DNA from 2 places in the Vibrio sp. DW001 genome. Region 2 is predicted to be linked to the other one. Evidence: predicted binding sites of a transcription regulator. Region 2 holds the regulator's gene; the other holds the start of a gene.
What was found. The regulator MetJ, encoded in region 2, represses methionine synthesis genes. The targets are predictions, from matches to a motif close to TTAGACNTNTANANGTCTAA.
Positions count from the first base shown of each region.

Region 1: a site for MetJ is predicted at 4,648-4,667, ahead of metE (5-methyltetrahydropteroyltriglutamate--homocysteine S-methyltransferase). Genes of this name have one in related genera too.

Region 1 is NZ_CP091975.1:2,493,487-2,500,493, forward strand. It holds gene L3V77_RS11295 (DUF294 nucleotidyltransferase-like domain-containing protein) at 12-1,895, shown strand; gene L3V77_RS11300 (3'-5' exonuclease) at 1,899-2,615, shown strand; gene L3V77_RS11305 (BCCT family transporter) at 2,684-4,264, opposite strand; gene metE (5-methyltetrahydropteroyltriglutamate--homocysteine S-methyltransferase) at 4,742-7,007, shown strand, end outside.
Region 2 is NZ_CP091975.1:3,526,744-3,533,750, reverse strand. It holds gene priA (primosomal protein N') at 1-1,490, opposite strand, end outside; gene rpmE (50S ribosomal protein L31) at 1,810-2,025, shown strand; gene L3V77_RS16125 (malic enzyme-like NAD(P)-binding protein) at 2,203-3,462, shown strand; gene metJ (met regulon transcriptional regulator MetJ) at 3,619-3,939, opposite strand; gene L3V77_RS16115 (O-succinylhomoserine (thiol)-lyase) at 4,157-5,323, shown strand; gene L3V77_RS16110 (bifunctional aspartate kinase/homoserine dehydrogenase II) at 5,324-7,007, shown strand, end outside.

The DNA.
Region 1 (7,007 bases), 1.0 Mb from region 2:
TCGAGCGAATCATGGAAGTCGAACTACTGGAAATTCGAAATTTCATCTGCCAATATCCGCCTTTTGATCAACTACCTGAAGAAGCATTAATCGAAGTGGCAAATAGCGTAGAGATCTCATACTACCGAGCGGACAGTATGATCATTGAATTTGGTGATAAAATACACGACCTCTACATGATTCGTAGTGGCGTAGTAGAGATATATCGTCGTACTGGTGAGCTTTATAACCGTCTTGATCAAGGTGGCTTATTTGGGCAAATGGGGCTGCTAACGAATAAGAAAGTTCGGTTCCCAGCCAAGTCGCTGAAAGACACCCTTTTATACTGTATTCCAGAAAAAATATTTGAAGAATTCTGCGAGCGCTTTGACACCTTTGCAGACTTTGTTGAAGTAGAAGGTAGTATTCGATTACGCCAAGCGGTTGAAGATAATAGTGATGATGCCAATTCACTGACCACGTCAAAGGTAAAGACCTTGCTCAGTGGCGAACCCGTAATGTTGCCTACCACGACGACCATTCGAAACGTCGCGAAAATAATGTCAGAAGAAAATGTTTCTGCGGCACTCATCAATGACCCAAACCTTGCAGATGAAGGTGGTGATAGCTTTGTTGGTATTATTACCGAACGCGACCTCTGCGCAAAAGTTATCGCGCAAGGGTTAGATGTCGATACTCAAGTGGTTGAAGTGATGTCTACAGAACTTATCTCTTTAGACCACAACGCCTATATTATTGAAGCCATGTTACTCGTGCTTCGTTACAACGTTCATCACCTGCCCATTCTAAAAAACAAACAACCGATTGGTGTTATTGAAGTTACCGACATCATTCGTTATGAATCTCAAAATAGCCTGTTGATTGTCAGCAGTATTTTTCAGCAAAACAGCATTGAAGACTTGATTGTACTATCGAATCAACTCAAAGATTGTTTTGTCCGTATGGTCAATGAAGACGCTAACTCACACATGGTGGGGCGAGCCATGTCGGAAATTGGTAGAAGTTTTAAGCAACGCTTTCTTGAACTGGCCGAAGAGAAACTTGGGCCACCGCCCGTGCCTTATTGCTTCTTAGCATTAGGCTCTATGGCGCGTGACGAACAGCTTATTGTTACCGATCAAGACAATGCTATTATTCTCGATAATGAATACCAAGAGTCGTTACATGGTGACTACTTTAAAGAGCTTGCTACCTATGTTTGTGATGGTTTAGCCGCATGCGGTTATACCTATTGCACGGGTGACATTATGGCAACGAATCCTGAATATCGAAAAACGCAGTCTCAGTGGGAAGAGTGTTTTTCTAGTTGGATAGAGAATCCGAACCCAAAAACGCTGCTTAATTGCTCCATCTTTTTCGATCTCTACGGTGTGTATGGTAGACCAAAATGGGCGGAACAATTAAATGCGTTTATCCTTAGAAAAGCGAAAAAGAATAACCGTTTCTTGGCCTGCCTTGCGAGAAATGCAATAAACCGGACACCACCGCTAGGTTTCTTTAAAGACTTTGTGATGGAAAAAGATGGACGTCATAACAACTCCATTAATTTAAAAAGACGAGGTACGGCACCTTTAGCCGATCTGATCCGTGTTCATGCTCTTGCTATTGGCTCCCAATCTCAGAATTCATTTGATCGATTAGAAGACATCATCGAAGCAGGGATCTTACCTCCATCAAAAGGTAAAGACCTGCAACATGCGATGGAATTCATCTCCTTGGTCCGTATTCGTCACCAAGCATTAGACATTAAAGCAGAGCAAGAACCCGACAACAATATTGAACCTGAAAACATGTCAGATTTTGAAAGACGTAATCTAAAAGATGCCTTTTTGGTCTTAAGCAGTGCCCAAAACTTTTTAAAGTTCCGCTACAGTGCAAATAGCATGAAGGGGTAACCAATGCAAAATCTCAATTACCAAGAGATCTTAAACTGGAAGGCTTTTTTACATATAAAGTCGTCAGAGAGTAAAGATAGCCGGCTAACCAATTTTTATAATACCAGCACTTACCAAGGTGACACGCAACTTAAGGACATAGAATTCGTTGCCTTAGATTTCGAAACTACGGGTTTAGATGCCAATCAAAATAGCATCATAAGTATTGGTTTAGTTCCTTTTACCTTACAACGAATTGCTTGTAGATCAGCGAAACACTGGTTTGTCACACCAGAAGACAAACTCCAAGAAGATTCGATAATAATTCATGGTATTACCCATTCCGATTTAAAAGGTGCACCTGATTTGTTGCGTATTTTGGAACAGTTATTGGATGAGCTAGCTGGAAAGGTTGTGGTGGTACATTATCGCAGAATAGAACGTGACTTTTTTGACGCAGCGCTTCGCGGTTTGATTAATGAAGGTATTGTTTTTCCAGTTATTGATACCATGCAAATTGAAGCAGACATTCAAAAAACTCAACCAAAAAAGATCATAGATTGGTTTAAAAACACTCGTCCAATTTCGATTCGACTTGCCAATAGCCGAACACGTTATAACCTACCCACCTACCCTCCGCACGATGCCTTAACCGATGCCATTGCGACTGCCGAGTTATTGCAAGCGCAAATTCATTACCATTTTAGCCCCGAAACGCCCATCAATAAACTTTGGTTATGACATTTTAGTGATAAAAAAACCGAGTGCCAATTAATCACTCGGTTTTTTTTATCTATCAATTCAGAGAATTAATAAGGACGTTTCTCGGTCCGTAAGCCCATAAGCAAACTTACACACATCACCAACAAAATAATGGTGAATGGTAAGGCGGTCGAAATAGCGCCGGCTTGCAAGGCTTGAATAGCTTCAGTACCACCCACCCAAACAAGAGCCGCAGCAATAGCACCTTCAACCAATGCCCAGAATACGCGTTGAGGAACGGGTGCATCCACTTTGCCACCTGATGTGATGCTATCAATAACCAATGAACCGGAATCGGATGACGTCACAAAGAAGACCAACACTAACACAACGGCCAAAATAGACAGAGTACTGCCCAACATTGGCAGTGCATCAAACATTTGGAACATGGCAAGCGGTACTTCTGTTAATCCTTTTTCACCTAACGTACCGATGTTATTAACAACCTGATTGATTGCCACACCACCAAATACCGACATCCAAAGCGTCGTAACTACCGTTGGAACAATCAATACTGCCGTCACGAATTCACGAATAGTACGGCCACGTGAGATGCGAGCAATGAACATGCCGACAAAAGGTGACCATGAGATCCACCATGCCCAATAGAAAACAGTCCAACCATGCATCCAAGCTTGATCTTCACGACCAACTGGATTACTTAACGGAATAATGTTTTCAATATACCCCATGACGGTAGTCGGTATGGTCCCCATAGACACTGCAGCAGTCAACATGGCAACAAACACCAATAACGCTAGCGCCAAAAGCATGTTGATATTACTGATGATTTTTACGCCACCATCAATACCACGAACCACTGAAACAACCGCTAATAAAGTCACAACGAAGATAATAATAACTTGCAACGTTAAGTCATTATCAATACCGAATACATGGTGAAATCCACTGGCTGCTTGTTGAGCGCCAAGTCCAAGTGATGTAGCAAGACCAAATAAAGTGGCAAGTACGGCTAAAATGTCAACGATATGTCCCGGCCAACCCCAAGTACGGTCGCCTAGAATCGGATAAAAGACCGAACGCATAGAGAGCGGCAAGCCTTTATTGTACGCAAAGAATGCAAGAGAAAGAGAGACAACACCATAAATTGCCCACGGGTGAAGTCCCCAGTGGAACATGGTTGCACCAAGTGCAAGCTTGGCCGCTTCTGGTGTGTTAGCAGCAACATTGAGTGGCGTTTCGTACCATCCGGTAAAGTACGCAACTGGTTCTGCAACTCCCCAGAACATTAGACCGATACCCATACCTGCCGCAAATAGCATTGCTATCCATGACATCATCGTATAATCGGTTTTGGCTTCATCTCCCCCTATACGGATTTTACCATATGGCGAAACAATCATTGCCAAGCAAAAAACGACAAAAATATTGGCTGACCACATAAATAGGCCATCAAAAGCACCAATTATTTGCCACTTTAACCCGTCCAATATGGACTTTGATGTTTCCGGTTCAACCAGCAAGATCGCAATTAAAAAGAGGCCGATTAAGGAAGCGCTGATCCCAAAAACAGGATTATGTACATCAAAACCCCACTTTTGAATATTATCTTGTCCGACCGTGTAGTCGGTATTATTAATACTGTATTTATCTTTTTTGGTATCCATTGGTCCTCATTTAGAAAAATTTCCATTTGATTGTGAGGGTCTAGTGTACTTCATTCGAGTCGTACTTTCTAAAATTGTTACCCCAACAGACTAATTCTAACGCAAGTTGCTATGTAAATGTTCCTGATTTTTCTTCGATTTGCCGTCTCTCTGTGTAGCTAAACAAGCGATTTTCACCTCGCTCTATGTCTTATCCAACCTAGCATAATAATCATCAAAAACACTGATTACATTACTAATGATTACTTATAAAACAGGCATTTAAATCCAACAAAACAACAACCTATAGCCGCAACAATCAACCGAAGTCACTAATCATGCAAAATACTAATAATCAAGATGAATACTTAGAGATTGTTCATGATTCCGTTTAGAGTAATATTTTGGACGTCCAGACATCCCTAATGGATGTAAACACAATAAAAAAGTAAGAATGGACATTCTAAAACATAAACTCAACACATAAGGAATAGACACATGACAACGACAACTCATATCTTAGGTTACCCACGTATTGGAGAACAAAGAGAATTAAAAGTTGCTCTAGAAAAATATTGGCGAGGTGAAAGTAATCAATCCGATCTAAAAGCGGTAGGCCGTAAATTAAGGCGTCAAAACTGGGCAGTCCAAGCTGACGCGAATTTAAGCTTTGCTGCCGCAGGTGATTTTGCATGGTACGATCATGTACTCACCACCACACTTCTTCTTGGACACGAACCCAAGCGACACAAAGAAGCTAACCCTGACCTTGATACCCTGTTTCGTATTGCCCGCGGCCAATCGAAAACGCAATCTATATGCTGTAGTGGAAATTCTGATACAAAAAAAGATAAAGCAGCATCAGACATGACAAAATGGTTCAATACTAATTACCATTACATTGTCCCTGAATTCAGCAAAGATGACGTTTTTCAGGTAAGTTGGCCACAACTGTTTGATGAAATAGAGGAAGCGATAAAAGCAAATCATAAAGTAAAACCGGTACTCCTCGGACCCATATCCTACCTTTATCTTGGTAAAGAAGTAGACGAAGGTTTTGACCGTTTGTCATTGTTACCTCGTTTATTAACCGCTTATCAAACTATTTTGACAACGCTTTCTAAGCTAGGTATTGAATGGGTGCAAATAGACGAACCAATTCTTTCTCTTGAACTAGACGAACCGTGGTCTAATTCCTTTGAAGTCGCCTATCAAGCACTACAAAGCGACCTTAAAATCCTATTAACAACCTATTTTGATACGGTAACAGACACACTTGACCAGATCGTTAAACTTCCTGTTAATGGCCTCCACATTGATCTGTCAGCCGCACCAGAGCAGCTCGATGAAGTATTAAGAAAATTGCCGCATGATTGGGTTCTTTCTGCGGGTGTCATCAATGGTCGCAATGTATGGCGTACCGATCTCGCTTCTCAGTTAACTAAACTCCAGCCCGTAAAAGAAAAGCTCGGTGATAAATTATGGATAGCAAGCTCCTGCTCACTTTTACATAGCCCAGTGGATCTGGGATTAGAAGACCAGATTAATGAAGAAGTGAAAAGTTGGTTTGCGTTCGCAAAACAGAAAGTAACCGAAGTCAGTGTGTTGGGTGCCGCTCTTGATGGGGACCAAAAGGCCATTTTACATTGTGAAACTTACAGTCAACCTATTGTCTCACGTAAAAGTTCATTGCAAGTAAATAAGCCACAGGTTAAAAACCGTCTCAGTTCTATTACCAAAGAGCTCGCAGAACGAAGTGCACCATATTCCGAACGCTCTGCACGTCAATCTGACGTTTTAGGTTTACCATTACTTCCAACAACGACGATTGGGTCTTTCCCACAAACAAGTGAAATTCGCGTCCAACGTAACGCCTTTCGTACCGGTCAAGTATCAACATCGGATTATGCACTAACCTTGAAAGGGCACATTGCCGATGCGATAGAACGTCAAGAAGCGCTAGGTCTAGATGTATTGGTTCATGGAGAAGCAGAACGTAATGACATGGTAGAGTACTTTGCTGAGAACTTATCAGGTTTCCAAACAACGAAGTTTGGTTGGGTACAAAGTTATGGCTCACGCTGTGTGAAACCGGCGATAGTGATCGCAGATATTGAACGAGAAAAACCAATATCCGTTGAGTGGTCCACTTATGCTCAATCATTAACGACCAAGAAAGTGAAAGGGATGTTAACAGGCCCAGTGACCATTCTATGTTGGACATTTCCACGAGAGGACATCTCACGCAAAGAGGTCGCAAATCAGTTGGCACTCGCGCTACGAGACGAGGTGTCAGATTTACAAGATGCAGGTATTAACATTATACAAATAGATGAACCTGCCATTCGTGAAGGCCTACCGCTTAAAAAGAGTCGCCATGCTGAGTATCTGGAATGGGCGGTAGACGCGTTTAAGATCTCGGCTGCAGGTGCTAATCCAGAGACTCAAATTCACACTCACATGTGTTATAGCGAATTCAATGAAATTATTGATTCCGTCGCCGCATTAGATGCCGATGTCATTACAATCGAAACCTCTCGTTCTAATATGGAACTTCTGAAAGCATTTGAAGCGTTTAATTATCCAAATGCAATTGGTCCCGGCGTCTACGATATACACTCACCAAACATTCCCTCTGAAGAATGGATTGTGAATTTGATGAAGAAAGCCGCAGAAAAAATCCCAGTTGAACGTTTATGGATAAACCCTGATTGTGGCTTGAAAACGCGTAACTGGCCTGAAACTGAAGCCGCGCTTGCAAACC
Region 2 (7,007 bases):
TGCTGCTCCAATTGTTCTGTGCCCACACCTACCGTGACGAGTTGCGTCGAACCACAGCCTTGGCATTGACTGACTACTGGGCGTTGAGAGCCGCAATGATGACATCGCATTTCATTTTTATTTTGATGGTAGGTGTAGTATGCATCGCACCTTTTACAGTCCGCTATCCATCCGCACTCATGACACATTAATGCAGGAGAGAACCCTCTGCGGTTTAGAAACAACATTACTTGATTGCCCGACTCTAAGTGCTTTCTCATTTCAGCAATTAGAGGCGCCGATAATCCGCCCTCTAAATAGAGTCCTTTTATATCCAAAACTTTATGTGTCGCTGGTAGAGCATTACCTGCTCGTTTACTTAATATAAGATGATGATATTTGCCTGATATGGCATTCTGCAAGGTTTCAAAGCAAGGCGTGGCCGAGCCTAAAACAATAGGGATATTTTCTTTATGTGCTCGCATTATGGCCACATCTCGAGCGTGATACCTCAAGCTATCTTGTTGTTTATAAGACGTGTCGTGCTCTTCATCAACAATAATAATGCCGAGATCTTTAAACGGAGTCAGTAATGCGGATCGGGTACCGATAACAATGCCGGCTTGTTTATCTCTTGCTGATAACCAAGCATTGAGCCTTTCTGTATCATTTAATCCAGAATGAATAACGGCAACAGGAACATTGAACCTTCTTTTAAATCGATTGATGGTCTGTGGTGTGAGTCCTATCTCGGGGACCAGAACCAGGGCCTGCTTGCCAACGTCTAAAATAGGTTTGATTAGATTCAGATAAACCTCTGTTTTTCCAGATCCTGTTACGCCTTCTAATAGATAACAACCAAAGTTGTTATTGCTGTTTACTGTGGCGATAGCGACCGCTTGTTCTTCGTTTAATTTTGGTTTTTCACCTGCATTTTCTAGTTCCTCAGGCCAACGAGCCGTCTTGGGTTTTGTTTCTGTAGAAACAATCCAACCTTTTTCATCCAAGGTTTTTAACACTGAACTGGAGATCGCTTCATCAATCATTTGCTGATGTGTTATCGGACCATTTTCAAGTAAGTGCATTACCTTGGCTTGTTTCACGGCGCGACCAAGACCACTCATTAATTGATTTTTGCCCGTTTCAGTGATCTGCCATTCTATAAGCGAGGCAAATTCAGCAGCTTTGCCCTTTCTTAGAGCCGTTGGTAGCGCATTACTAAGAGTTTCGCCCAAAGGGTACTGGTAGAATTGACTGCACCAATTAAGAAGTGTGTAAAGGTTATCAGGCCAAATAGGCTCGACATCTAATACTTGCTTGATGCTTTTTAGTTGATTTATTGGGAAATCAGATTGATGAACCATTGCAGTAACTATTCCAACAAGTGTTTGCCTACCAAATGAAACGGATACACGACCACCGATAACCGGAAATTGATGAGCTTGAATGAGATAATCAAACCTCTTGTCTAGCGGCACTGGTAGGGCAATTTGAGCAATGGTTGGACGCATTATTGATGAGTAGTCAGCTTAATGAAACGAGGGGGATAGTGTAGTTGATGCGCAATGTAATTACGAGAGATGCTCATTGGCTGGAACGAAAGTGTCATACTACGAGGGGGAAGTGGTAGACAAAAATGTGCGCAGAGCGAGTCATTTAGGCGCGAAAAGAAGAATTTGTTGAAAAAAGATTCAAATAAGTTGATTCCAATGGCGTGTTTCATTAGTATACTGCGCCTTGACGGTATATCAATTTATGCCAATTTGTGTAAATACGTGTGGTGTTCGGCTTAGAATCGAATGGCGACACGGCCTATAATGAGGTTTTCCCATGAAAACAGGTATCCACCCAGAATACAAAGCAGTTAGCGCAACTTGTTCTTGCGGTAATTCTTTTGAGTTTAACTCAACTCTTGCAAAAGAATCTATCCACCTAGACGTATGTGACAAATGTCACCCGTTCTACACTGGTAAGCAACGTAACGTTGATACTGGCGGACGTGTAGATCGCTTCAACAAACGTTTCGGTGCACTATCTAGCAAGTAATTGCTATGTTGTAATTCCGAATAAAAAAGGACGCTTATGCGTCCTTTTTTTGATCTCACAGTAAAATAAACTTTATGACTTAAACCTTTTTCTATGTAGGAAGTTTTGTCGCGATCATTTACTATCTATCTGAATACCAAAAACCTCCCCTGCCAATTACAACTGGAAATAAATCTGATGTCCGAAGACACCCAACAAGATGACTTTCGTCAACAAGCACTTAATTATCACGCTTACCCGACTCCAGGTAAGACGGCGATAGCACTCACTAAACCTGCCGATTCTGCTGAAGATCTAGCGCTGGCATATAGCCCCGGCGTTGCCGAGCCAGTACGGGAGATAGCACAGAATGTTGATAACGTGTACAAGTACACGGCAAAGGGTAATACGGTTGCTGTCATATCTAATGGTACTGCTATTTTAGGTTTAGGTAACTTAGGTCCAATGGCGTCAAAGCCAGTGATGGAAGGTAAAGCTCTGCTTTTTAAGCGGTTTGCTAATTTAGACGCCATCGATATTGAAGTTAAGCACCGGACTACTGAAGAGTTTGTAAACACCGTCGCAGCCATCGCGGATACCTTTGGTGGTATCAATTTAGAAGATATTAAAGCCCCGGATTGTTTTGAGATTGAACGTCAACTTATCGAGCGTTGTGATGTACCTGTGTTTCATGATGACCAACATGGTACTGCAATTGTTACAGCAGCAGGCATGCTTAATGCCATAGAGCTTCAAGGTAAAACGCTTGAGGAATCAACCATCGTCTGTCTTGGTGCTGGTGCTGCCGCTACAGCATGTATGGAACTTCTGATTAAATGTGGCGCTCAGCGTGAGAAAATCTACATGTTGGATCGCAAGGGTGTTATCCATACTCGTCGCGAAGATCTAAATGAATATAAAAAAATGTTCGCCAACAATACAGACAAACGTACGTTGGAGGATGTTATTGAAGGTGCTGATCTGTTCTTAGGTGTATCAGGGCCAGATCTGTTACCAGCTGAAGCATTGAAATTGATGGCTGATAAACCCGTTGTATTTGCTTGCTCAAATCCAGATCCTGAAATTAAACCCGAGATTGCACACCAAGTCAGAGATGACTTAATTATGGGGACGGGTCGTTCAGACTATCCAAACCAAGTAAACAATGTTATCTGCTTTCCGTTTATTTTCCGTGGCGCGTTAGATGTGCGTGCAAGTGAAATAAACATAGAGATGAAATTGGCCGCAGTTGAAGCGATTCGTCAATTGACTAAAGAACCTGTACCGGAAGGTGTATTGAAGGCTGCTGGGGTAAGTAAACTTGAGTTCAGTAAAGAGTATATTATACCAAAGCCAATGGACCCACGTTTGCTTCCACGTGTTGCCAGAGCCGTCGCGGTAGCCGCAGTAGAGTCTGGTGTTGCGAGAATTGAACTACCAGAGAACTACATGTGCTAAAAGCGCTTCAAAATAGAAGACATAGATTTTTTATCTCATAACCCCGTCATTCCTGAGAAAACAGGAATGACGGGGTTATGAGTATTAAGTAAATAGAAAAGTAATCGCGCTTGTGCAATTAATTCAATTGGGTGAAGTACTTTCCCAACTGGTTAATTATTCTTCGTCAAACGCTTCAAATTCAATTCCCATTTCTGTCATTAATTTTTTAACTTCAGTTGGAATATCATCAGGACGATCTTTTCTCAAATCTTCATCTGTTGGTAATGGTTGACCCGTATAAGCGTGCAAGAATGCTTCGCAAAGCAGTTCGCTATTCGTTGCGTGTCGTAGGTTATTTATCTGACGACGAGTTCGCTCATCAGTCAAAATTTTCAAAACTTTCAGAGGGATGGAAACGGTGATCTTCTTAACTTGCTCACTCTTTTTTCCATGTTCTGCGTATGGACTTATGTATTCGCCATTCCAATCAGCCATTGCTCACCTTTGTCAAAATAGTCATAAAACAATTATGGGATAGAATTCTAGCGGGATTTACTGCCATAAGCAAAGACATATAGACGTCTAGAGCTATTGACGTCTTAAAAAACTACCAGTAAAGTGTCTTGTTATTAATTCTAACGTTCGAGATTCAGTTATAGTTAGCGGATAAAGAAAAATGATAACTGAATTGATCGCAAAGGAAAGCTAGCACATGAAACAAAAGAAACCCGCCACTATCGCCGTTCGAACGGGCATTGAATCTGACTCTCAGTTTCATGCCGTTGTGCCTCCAATTTACTTGTCTACCAATTATAGCTTTCCAAGTTTTGGTGATGTGCCTAAATATGATTATACCCGTTCAGGAAATCCAAATCGGGGCATGTTAGAGCAAACCCTTTCCGATCTTGAGTCGGGAAAGGGTGCGGTAGTGACTAATTGCGGAACGTCGGCGTTAAACCTCTGGGTTTCTACTTTTATTGGGCCTGATGACCTTATTATTGCACCGAATGATTGTTACGGCGGTACCTACCGACTTTTTAATACTCGGGCTCAAAAAGGGGACTTTAACGTTTTATTTATTGATCAGTCCGATCTAAGCGCACTGGATGAAGCATTAGCTAAAAAACCGAAACTGGTGCTACTAGAGACGCCGTCTAATCCATTGGTTAGAGTGGTTGATATTCAAGAAACGTGCGAGAAAGCGCACGCTGTTGGTGCGCTGGTCGCAGTCGATAATACCTTCATGACACCTATATACCAAAAGCCTATAGATCTAGGTGCAGATTTTGTGATTCACTCTACAACCAAATATATTAATGGTCATTCGGACGTGATTGGGGGAGTTATCGTCACCAAGACAGAAGAACATGCTGAAGAGCTTGCGTGGTGGGGAAACTGTATTGGGGCGACAGGTACGCCGTTTGATAGCTACATGACGTTACGCGGCATACGAACTTTAGGTGCTCGGATGAGAATTCATGAAGAGAGTTCTCGAGAGATCCTAGCTTTTCTCTCAAAACAGGACCTTGTAGGCACTATATATCACCCAAGTTTGCCAGATCATCCGGGCCACGAAATTGCGAAAAAGCAGCAATCTGGGTTTGGTTCTATGTTGAGTTTTGATTTTAATGGCCCGATGGATAAGCTCAAAGAGTTTGTTGGCGCTTTATCGCTCTTTTCACTAGCAGAGTCGCTTGGTGGCGTAGAAAGCTTAATCTGTCATCCTGCCTCGATGACACATCGAGCAATGGGTGAAGAGGCCTTAAAAGAAGCGGGAATAGCACAAACACTGTTAAGGCTATCGGTTGGGCTAGAAGATAGTGAAGACCTTATCGAAGATCTTGATAATGCATTTAAAAAAGTTCAGGAGACAGTTTAAATGACCGTTATGCGCCAACTTCATAAATTTGGTGGAAGTAGTTTAGCCAATCCAGAGTGTTATAAACGAGTAAGGAATATTCTTGCCGAGTACTCTCAAAGTGAAGATTTAATTGTTGTTTCTGCGGCTGGAGACACGACCAATCAACTCATCCATTGGCTGAGTGCTCTAAAGAAAGATGGACGAACGGCACATGAAATATTGATGGAATTGCGTCGATTTCAGTCGGATTTGATACAGCAGTTAATGGATGAACCCAATAAAATGTTGGAGCATCTTCATACCGAGTTTTCTGCCCTAGGTGATTTACAAGCCCCATTAACATTAGAGCAAGAAGCCGAGGTTCTTGGGCTTGGTGAAGTGTGGTCTTCAAGGTTGCTTTCACAACTCTTGTGTCAAGCAAAAATGGCGGCAGTTGCTATCGACTCACGTGACTTTTTGAGAGCGGATATCGGCACGCAACCAGAGGTTGATCGTTCAAGCTCATGGCCATTATTGAAAGAAGTATTGGCACAGCATTCTCAACACCGATTAGTGATTACAGGTTTTATGGCCAAGAATCGTCAAGGGGATACGGTTTTGCTTGGCCGAAATGGTTCTGATTACTCTGCCACTGTCATTGGTGCATTAGCGGAAGCTGATAGAGTGACCATTTGGAGCGATGTCTGCGGTGTCTATAGTGCCGATCCTCGAAAGGTTAATGATGCCTGTTTATTGCCTCTTCTACGCTTAGATGAGGCCAGTGAGCTAGCTAGGTTGGCGGCACCTGTGTTACATAGCAGAACACTGCAACCCGTGGCCCAAAGTGCAATGGATTTAGAGCTTAGATGTAGTTACCAACCAGAAGCCGGCTCAACCAGAATCGAAAGAGTACTGGCTTCGGGTAGAGGGGCAAAGATAGTGACCTCCCTTGATGAAGTTTTGCTTATTGAGCTGATATTTAGCCACGCACATGAATTTGAAAGAGCCAAAGAAGAAGTGTTACAAAGACTCCAACGTGCTCAATTACAACCGTTGGCTTATGAAGTCCAAGCGGATCAAGGCGAGCTGCTTCTTGCTTACACAGCAGAAGTCGCATCTGGTGCCCTTAGTTATCTACATGACTCGGCAACGGAGGCAGATATTCGGCTTAAAGAAGGCTATTCAATGGTCGCCGCTGTTGGTGCTGGTGTAACGAAAAACCCGATTCATAGCCATGGCTTTTATCAGCAGTTAAAAAATGCACCCGTCGAATTTATGTGTGAAGCGGAATCGGGTTTGAGCTTAGCGGCCGTTTTACGTACGTCTAACACCTCTGTTTTAGTTCAGGGAATTCACACTCAACTCTTTCAGGCACAAAAGCGAGTTGGTTTGGTTTTATGTGGTAAAGGCAATATCGGTTCTAGTTGGCTCGAACTATTCGCTAAACAGAAAGGTGAAATAGAAAAACGTCGAGGTATGAGTTTTGATTTAATAGGTGTAGTGGGTAGCCAGACATATTGGATGAATATGGCCGGTATTGAGGCCTCGAGTGTACTTAGTCGTTATGAAGATGAAGCAATAGAAAGTGATGGTAATGAATGGCTAGAGCAACTCAGTCACCAACAAGAGTATGATGAGGTAATCGTATTAGACGTGACGGCGAGTGAAGCGGTATCAATGAAATACCCCGATATTGCTGAAAAAGGCTTACACCTAATTTCTG